2 regions of the Pelosinus fermentans DSM 17108 genome follow, and region 2 is predicted to be linked to the other one. Evidence: a T-box and tRNA genes for the amino acid it is inferred to sense, from the RefSeq annotation. Region 2 holds a T-box; the other holds one or more tRNA genes.

Region 1 (4,412 bases), 4.0 Mb from region 2:
GTTCTCCTTTGTGTGCCGCACGGCGGCATTGCGCCTTTGTGGTTCATAAAATTTTATATTTTCTCACCTAAAAAAATTTGCAATTATGCTTCAATCGCAGTTACTACGCCAGCGCCAACAGTACGGCCACCTTCGCGAATCGCGAAACGAAGTCCTTCTTCAAGTGCAATTGGAGTGATAAGCTCAATTGACATTTGAATGTTGTCACCAGGCATAACCATTTCTACACCTTCTGGCAGACTTACTACACCAGTAACGTCTGTTGTACGGAAGTAGAATTGTGGACGATAGTTGGTAAAGAACGGAGTATGACGACCGCCTTCTTCTTTAGACAGTACATATACTTCTGCTTTGTACTTCGTATGTTGAATGATAGAACCTGGTTTAGCCAATACTTGACCGCGTTCGATATCTTTACGTTCAACACCACGAAGAAGTGCACCAATGTTATCTCCTGCTACTGCAGAATCTAAGAGTTTACGGAACATTTCTACCCCAGTTACTACTACAGTTCTAGGTTTTTCAGTCATACCAACGATTTCAATGTTGTCACCAACTTTGATTTCACCACGTTCCACACGACCAGTCGCAACTGTACCACGACCAGTAATCGTGAACACGTCTTCAACAGGCATCAAGAAAGGTTTGTCTGTTGCACGTACTGGAGTTGGAATGTACTCATCTACTTTATCCATCAGATCAAATATTTTTCCGCACCATTTGCATTCGCGACTTGCACAACCGCAGTTAAGCGCCTGTACAGCGGAACCACAAACTACAGGAATATCATCACCAGGGAATTCATAGCTGGACAGAAGTTCACGAACTTCCATTTCAACCAATTCGATTAATTCATCATCATCAACCAAGTCTGCTTTGTTCAAGAACACTACCATGGAAGGTACGCCTACTTGACGAGACAATAGAATATGTTCACGAGTTTGCGGCATAGGGCCATCAGCAGCACTTACTACTAGAATCGCTCCATCCATTTGAGCAGCACCAGTGATCATGTTTTTTACATAATCAGCATGGCCCGGGCAGTCAACGTGAGCATAGTGACGTTTTTCAGTTTCATACTCTACGTGAGCTGTATTAATCGTAATACCGCGTTCTCTTTCTTCTGGAGCTTTATCAATCATGTCATATGCCATGAATTCTCCGCCACCATGTTTCGAAAGAGTCATGGTAATTGCAGCTGTTAAGGAAGTCTTACCATGATCCACGTGACCAATTGTTCCAATGTTAATATGTGGTTTATTTCTTTCAAACTTTTTCTTTGCCATTATAATTCCCCCTTAAATTATTACAGAGCTATGAAATAGGGCCTGTCTTAATTCTAAACCCAAACCACTAGTCTTTTGTCTGCGTCTTTTATGTAGTGCAAACAAAATCTCTTGTTTAAGAAACCTTACTGCATCATTTATTTTACCAAGCTACAATATTCTATTATTTTATCAAAATTCCTGCTAAATAACAAAAAAACTTCGCACTAAAGCGAAGTTTTATATTCTTTGTTTGGTGGCGGCGCAGGGATTTGAACCCCGGACCCTGCGGGTATGAACCGCATGCTCTAGCCAGCTGAGCTACACCGCCATATTTTTTTAGCCACTTTTCCATTTTGCATATCTACTATTAGACCAGCACTATAAATGGAGCTAGTGACCGGGATTGAACCGGTGGCCTTATCCTTACCAAGGATACGCTCTACCGACTGAGCTACACCAGCATATAAACGCTTTACATCTTTCAATCTAAAGCAGTAATAAACATTGGTTGCGGGGACAGGACTCGAACCTGTGACCTTCGGGTTATGAGCCCGACGAGCTACCAACTGCTCCACCCCGCGATATTCAGTAATATACATTATTTAATAATCTTGTATTTAATTTAAATGGTGGATGGGGCTGGATTCGAACCAGCGAAGGCGGAGCCGGCAGATTTACAGTCTGCTCCCTTTAGCCACTCGGGAACCCATCCATTTTGATGAAAGAAATAAAATGGAGCTGGAAACAGGACTTGAACCCGCAACATCCTCATTACAAGTGAGGTGCTCTACCAGTTGAGCTATTCCAGCATCTTTCATGTCACACAGTTTCCCTTAGCGACATTTATAATTATACAACAATCAAATTGTTATGTCAATAACTTTTTTGGTGGCGGCGCAGGGATTTGAACCCCGGACCCTGCGGGTATGAACCGCATGCTCTAGCCAGCTGAGCTACACCGCCATGTTAAAAATACTGCACTTCGAGCAAATGGAGCTAGTGACCGGGATTGAACCGGTGGCCTTATCCTTACCAAGGATACGCTCTACCGACTGAGCTACACCAGCATATAAATCTGCTTTACATCTTTCGATTTAAAGCAGTAATAAACATTGGTTGCGGGGACAGGACTCGAACCTGTGACCTTCGGGTTATGAGCCCGACGAGCTACCAACTGCTCCACCCCGCGATATAAAAACAAAGATTTTTGATGTTAGCACTGCGGTGCTAACTAAGCGACTCACACAAAGTTTTCACTCACTCTGCTCATGAACCTTTGGTTCGCTGCTTAAATTGGTTGCGGGAACAGGACTCGAACCTGTGACCTTCGGGTTATGAGCCCGACGAGCTACCAACTGCTCCATCCCGCGATATTCAATACAACGACTGTCACTAAACATTAATGATAAATTGGTGGATGGAGCTGGATTCGAACCAGCGAAGGCGGAGCCGGCAGATTTACAGTCTGCTCCCTTTAGCCACTCGGGAACCCATCCATTTTTAAGGTATCGGTTGTCGCTAAACGCCCATCTACTTCGTTGCTCCTCTGTTCACTCGTTCAACGTACTTCAGTACGCCTTCACTCGTGCCCCTCGTCGCGCCTTGCATCTGAACATCTATCAACACCCTATCTTAAATGAAGTTAAATAAAATGGAGCTGGAAACAGGACTTGAACCCGCAACATCCTCATTACAAGTGAGGTGCTCTACCAGTTGAGCTATTCCAGCATTTCCTTTGACAAGATTAAATTATATCACACTTTTTCTCTTTTGTAAATAGTGTTTTTCTTTGTTATTTCCACCTGTCAACTACTGCTTAAATAATATATTACATTTCTACTCTCTTGTCAATGTTTTTCCTTATAAGAAAGGCAATCCAATTCTCACCATTGCCACTTTACAAGAAAAAATAATAATAGGATATGGCAGCTACCACAAAGCGATAGTAAGCAAAAGAAGCCAAGGTAGACTTATTTAGAAATTTAATAAACCAAACAATTGATATGTAGGCTACAACAAAAGCAACTGCAAATCCAATGGAAAACATTTGTATATCAGCTATGTTCAACGTATCCCAAACTTTTAATAAATCATATATACAGGCTACCGCCATTAGAGGGACAGCGATAATAAAGGAAAATTCAGCAGCAGCACCACGGCTTAGCCCCAGAAGAAGTCCTCCAGAAATAGTAGAACCCGAACGAGAAAAACCAGGCCATAACGCCAGCACTTGAAACAGCCCTACAAAGAAAGCTTGCTGCATTGTTATTTTATCAACATCCGTAGTTACAGGGCGCTTTGCGACTTTCTCAGCAAATAACATAAAGATGCCTCCTACAACTAAGCCAATAATAACTGTATAAGGAGAAAATAAATATTCTTTAATTGGCTTGTGCAATAAATATGCAATGCCCATAACTGGAACAACGCCAGCCAAAACATGTTTAATGGACAATCCATTGCCATAAACGTTTAACTGCTGCGGTTTTAACATACGAGAAAATTTCTCTTGATATAAGAAAAGCACCGATAAAATAGCACCTAGCTGAATAAATACTTCAAAAACACTAGCCTTTTCTCCCTCAAACCCCAACATACTTCCTGCTAAAATCATATGTCCAGTAGAAGAAACGGGCAGATACTCTGTCACACCTTCCACAATACCAATTATCACAGCAATTAAATTTTCATTCATTCCACCACATCCTCATTTATTAAAATAACCATAAATTTTATTATATCGCATAATTAATGCAAAACACACCCTTTTTGTTAAAAAAGGTTTCTAAAAGCACAAGAAATACTTCATATCCTTTAAAAATAAGACCTTTTGAACCGCGAAGACGCGAAGAATAGGAAGAACACGAAGTAAACATATTCTCTCGACCTATTATCTTCGCGCCTTCGCGGTTCCGGGCTTTTGCTCCAAAAAACTTATTCTGATACTACAAAAAAAGAAAGGGATCTACAAATCCCTTCCCTATTTATCCTCATTCTTTACAATTAATCTAACAAATATGCAAATCGCTTCACAAAATCATCAGGATCTACATTAATTGTTAATGCCATTTTTTTCAAGTCTGCTTGAGAATATAAGTCATCCTTTTCCAAGCGAATCATATATTCTCGAGCAATTCGATATTG
Region 2 (4,412 bases):
CAAGAATTAAAGACAGTAATGGACACGATTGGTGATGGGATTTTAGCTATTAATCAACAGGAAATCATAACCCATTTTAATGCCGCTGCTGAAAAAATGATGAGCTGCAAAAGTGGTAAAATCATTGGCTCTAATATTAAAGATGTTTTTATCTCCAAAGTACCATTATTAGAAACACTGCATAATGGACTTCCTTATAATAATCGCGAAATCATAGTTACCACGGTGAAAGGTAAGAATCATTATCTTACAAGCGGACGTCCTATAAAGGATGCCAACGGTATCGTAATCGGAGCTGTCGCGGTGTTAAAAGCCATGAAAGACGTAGAGGAATTGGTATATTCAGTAACCAAACCTGAGATTAATAGTTTTGAAGAAATTCTACATGTAAGCAAAGTTATGGAACATACCATAAACGTGGCAAAATTAGTTGCCCAAAATGATTCTACCGTGCTCATTCGCGGAGAAAGCGGTACTGGCAAGGAACTTTTTGCAAGATCCATACATATGGCAAGTCCAAGGCAAGAAAAAGTTTTTGCACCTGTGAATTGTGCAGCTTTGCCAGATGCTCTTCTGGAAAGTGAGTTATTTGGCTATGAAGAAGGTGCTTTTACAGGAGGACAGAAATATGGCAAAAGTGGACTTTTTGAATATGCCAATGGCGGGACAATCTTTTTAGATGAAATCGGTGAGCTTTCCTTTAGTCTCCAGGCAAAATTATTACGAGTGCTGCAGGAGGGGAAAATCAGACGCGTCGGCGGCAATCGGGAAATCGATGTCGATGTCCGAATTATTACAGCAACCCATAGTAATTTAGAAGAGATGCTTCGGAAAAATCAGTTCCGTGAGGACTTATATTATCGTTTGAATGTGATTCCAATCTTCATTCCTCCTCTGCGTGAGCGTAAAGAAGACTTGCCCCTGCTCATCGAAAGTCTCTTATTCAAGAAAAATCATCGTTTGAAAAAACATATTAAACATATCTTGAAGCCTGCCATGGACAAACTGCTGCAGCACGACTGGCTGGGAAATGTCCGGGAATTAGAAAATGTAATGGAACGTGCCGTTAGTTTTGCTTCTCATGGAGAAATCACCCAGGATGACATTATCCTGGATCATATTACTCCCACGACTTCCACTGTTGCCACACCAACCAGTAACACCCGCAAATTAAAAGAAGTCTTAGAAGAGATGGAATGCTGTATTCTTCACGAAACCATTAATAAGTATGGAACCTCCCGTCAAGTCGGTAAAATACTTGGTTTATCCCATACTGGAGTGTTAAATCGAATGAGAAAATACAATATTCCTAGTAGAGCGGATTCCTTGTGAGCAGATTACAATCGTAAAAAATCTTGAAAAACGATCAATTGCATTTTAACTGCCGATAAATACGCTTGCCAACTTGAATGATCAAGTCATTTGTTATGGTAATCACTGCATGTATATCCATGATCTTTTCACCATTAATCTTTATACCACCATTTTGAATCATTCTCCTTGCTTCGCTTTTGGAACTCTGCAAATCAAGTGTAACAAGTAAATCAATCACTGCTATTGATCTGGAGCCTTGCCAGTGAACTGCAGGAATATCGGTTGGAAGTTCTCCCTTTTGAAATACGGATTTAAAGCGAAGTTCAGCTTCCTCTGCCGCCTCTTGACCGTGATATATTCTTACGATCGTCCTTCCTAAAAGCATCTTGGCATCACGTGGATGTAGAATATTGTTTTTTACCTCATGCTGTATTTTCTGTATTTCATCTAGGGAGAAATCCGTTGCAAGCTCAAAATATTTAGGCATTAATTCATCGGGGATTGACATGGCTTTTCCGTACATATCATTTGGGGGCTCATCAATGCCAATATAATTATTCTTCGACTTAGACATTTTCTCTACCCCATCGAGACCTTCCAACAGGGGCATCAATATTGCCACTTGCTTTTCCTTACCAAATTTCTCCTGAAAATGTCTTCCCATTAAGATGTTAAAGTGCTGGTCAGTTCCTCCTAACTCAATGTCGTTTTCTAGAACTACAGAATCATATCCCTGCATTAAAGGATAGAAAAATTCATGAAGTGAAATCGGCTTTTTAAGGGCCAAACGCTCTTCAAAATCATCCCTTTCTATTAAACGTGCCACTGTAATTTTTCCTGCCAGGTTAATTACATCTTCAAAATGCAACTTAGAATGCCACTTGGAATTGTAGTGAAGTTCAATCTTTTCCATTTTTAGAACTTTTCCAAACTGCTGGAAATAGGTTTGGGCATTATGCTGAACCTCTTCATCCGTCAGCTGCTTTCTCGCAGTAGATTTACCTGTAGGATCTCCGATCTTTCCAGTAAAATCACCAATGATTAGCTGAATCACATGTCCGTTATCTTGAAACTGCCGCAACTTATTTAGTACTACGGTATGTCCTAAATGAACATCTGGTGCGGAAGGGTCTAATCCCAGTTTTATTTTTAAAGGCTTATCTAATAATACTGATTTTGCAATTTTATGCTTGAGTTCTTCTTCTGGAATGATCTCTGCTGCCCCAGAAGAATAGATGGAAAACTGTCTATCTACTTCTGCAAGCTGCTCTCTCGTTAATTGTTCCAATTGATTTTTCATCTTTGCTTCCTCCAATTGTATTTAAAATATAAAAAACCACGTTCCCAAAAAAGGGACGTGGTTTCTTGCACGCGGTACCACCCTAATTGAAGAATCTCTTCTTCCACTCAACGAAATAACGGTTCGCTCCGTTCTTTGCTACTCACTGTGTTCACAAAGAAAGCTCAGGGAGGTAATTCATATTTATCTTTGTACCGATTCACACCTCACATCGGCTCTCTGTTTACAGGGAGATAACATACTACTGATTCCCGTCAAAGCTTCCTATTTAGTTGATAGCTGCATACCTTTTATTACTTTTCGCAACAACCTGGCAAGCGTCTCTTGTTCTTCGAGACTTAATTCTTTCACGATTTCCATTTCGCCCTGATGAAAATCAGGATACAAATCCTGCATGACACTTATACCTTTTTCAGTAATTGTGACATTGACTAATCTGCGGTCTTTTTTATCTACATCTCTTTTGCATAGCTCTTTACTTTCTAATGTTTTTATTACATTGCTTACAGTAGCTGCTGTTATTCCAGAAGATGCAGCTAGCTGCCTTGTTTCCAGTGAATTGCATATCCAAAGATCATACAATATTGAAAAGGCTGTCCAAGACAGATCATACTTTGAAAGCTTCTCTCGCTCCATTTTGAGCTTTAAACACTGTCCCGCCCGATAGATGTTCGTTGCCACTGAAATAGCACTCACATTTAGAGGTCCTAATTGAACTTTAGGTAAACGCCGCAGCACATCCAATTCTCCCAAGGCAGCATTATGATCTAAAAATTGCATTGATTCCTAACCCCCAAAATCATTAGTTAACTAATTATTAATGTTGAAACAATTCTAGCATATCTTTATTATAACAGCAAGCAAATCTTTAAGATCATCTCGCTGCTTACTTGTCCTAAAAAATAGAGCCATGCTTTTTCTAAAGCATGGCTCTATTTTGTCTATTTTCGTATAAAATACCTGCTTCTTAGCACGGCACAGTGAGTCTTTCCCACTCCGCTTCCTTAAACCCGACCAGAACGTTATCCTGGGTTACTACCAAAGGCCGTTTGACAAGCATTCCGTCAGTTGCCTGCAGGGAAAACTGTTCCTCCTCAGACATACCTGACAGTTTATCCTTTAGTCCCAAGGATTTGTATAGGAGTCCGCTGGTATTAAAGAATTTACGTAAGGGAAGGTTGCTTTTTTCCCACCATTGACGCAGCTCCGATGCGGTTGGATTCTGCTCCTTAATATTTCGCATTTCATATGAAATGCCATTATCATCAAGCCATTTCTTCGCTTTTTGACAAGTAGTGCATTTAGGATACCATATAAAAAGACATTCTTTACTCATAATCGTATCGCTCCTATTTAAAATTAAAGGGCATTAATTCATGATCCCACTTCTAATTGCCGACATCCTACTGCTTTATTGGATTCATCAACCGTAATGGTAAAACCCTGATTTCTCCAAAAGTTAAACCCCCGGGAAAGAATCGATGAGTGTGCAGATACATCACATGATACCCATGTTCTTGGCAGAATTGTCTACTCTAAAACAATAAGAAGAGTAGACACCGAGCAGTCGTTTTAATAATTGTAATTAATTCTTTGCAGCCGTTTTTAGTTTAAAGCCAATATATAAAGTAAGCAACCAAATAGGAGCAATATATAAAGAAAAGCGCAGATCAGGAATAAAAGCCATAATAACGACAACAACGGCTAAAAAGACCAAACTAATATACGATGAGATCGGATGCAGCGGCATCTTAAACAAGATTGGCTCACCTGTCTTTTCTTTATGCTTTCGAAATTT

The links. The T-box of region 2 lies ahead of tyrS (tyrosine--tRNA ligase). A T-box ahead of a tRNA ligase gene usually reads a tRNA of that ligase, here a tRNA-Tyr.
Region 1: it encodes a tRNA-Tyr, which carries the amino acid that the T-box ahead of tyrS (tyrosine--tRNA ligase) is inferred to sense. The anticodon was not compared.

The regions. Positions count from the first base shown of each region.
Region 1 is NZ_AKVN02000001.1:4,176,609-4,181,020, forward strand. It holds gene tuf (elongation factor Tu) at 84-1,286, opposite strand; tRNA gene FR7_RS19270 (tRNA-Met) at 1,520-1,596, opposite strand; tRNA gene FR7_RS19275 (tRNA-Thr) at 1,654-1,729, opposite strand; tRNA gene FR7_RS19280 (tRNA-Met) at 1,774-1,849, opposite strand; tRNA gene FR7_RS19285 (tRNA-Tyr) at 1,896-1,980, opposite strand; tRNA gene FR7_RS19290 (tRNA-Thr) at 2,002-2,077, opposite strand; tRNA gene FR7_RS19295 (tRNA-Met) at 2,155-2,231, opposite strand; tRNA gene FR7_RS19300 (tRNA-Thr) at 2,260-2,335, opposite strand; tRNA gene FR7_RS19305 (tRNA-Met) at 2,382-2,457, opposite strand; tRNA gene FR7_RS19310 (tRNA-Met) at 2,563-2,638, opposite strand; tRNA gene FR7_RS19315 (tRNA-Tyr) at 2,680-2,764, opposite strand; tRNA gene FR7_RS19320 (tRNA-Thr) at 2,921-2,996, opposite strand; gene FR7_RS19325 (undecaprenyl-diphosphate phosphatase) at 3,166-3,963, opposite strand; gene pfp (diphosphate--fructose-6-phosphate 1-phosphotransferase) at 4,272-4,412, opposite strand, start outside.
Region 2 is NZ_AKVN02000001.1:225,948-230,359, reverse strand. It holds gene FR7_RS01065 (sigma 54-interacting transcriptional regulator) at 1-1,332, shown strand, start outside; gene tyrS (tyrosine--tRNA ligase) at 1,367-2,614, opposite strand; T-box leader at 2,663-2,881, opposite strand; gene FR7_RS01055 (MarR family winged helix-turn-helix transcriptional regulator) at 2,879-3,394, opposite strand; gene FR7_RS01050 (arsenate reductase family protein) at 3,582-3,950, opposite strand; gene FR7_RS01045 (amino acid permease) at 4,200-4,412, opposite strand, start outside.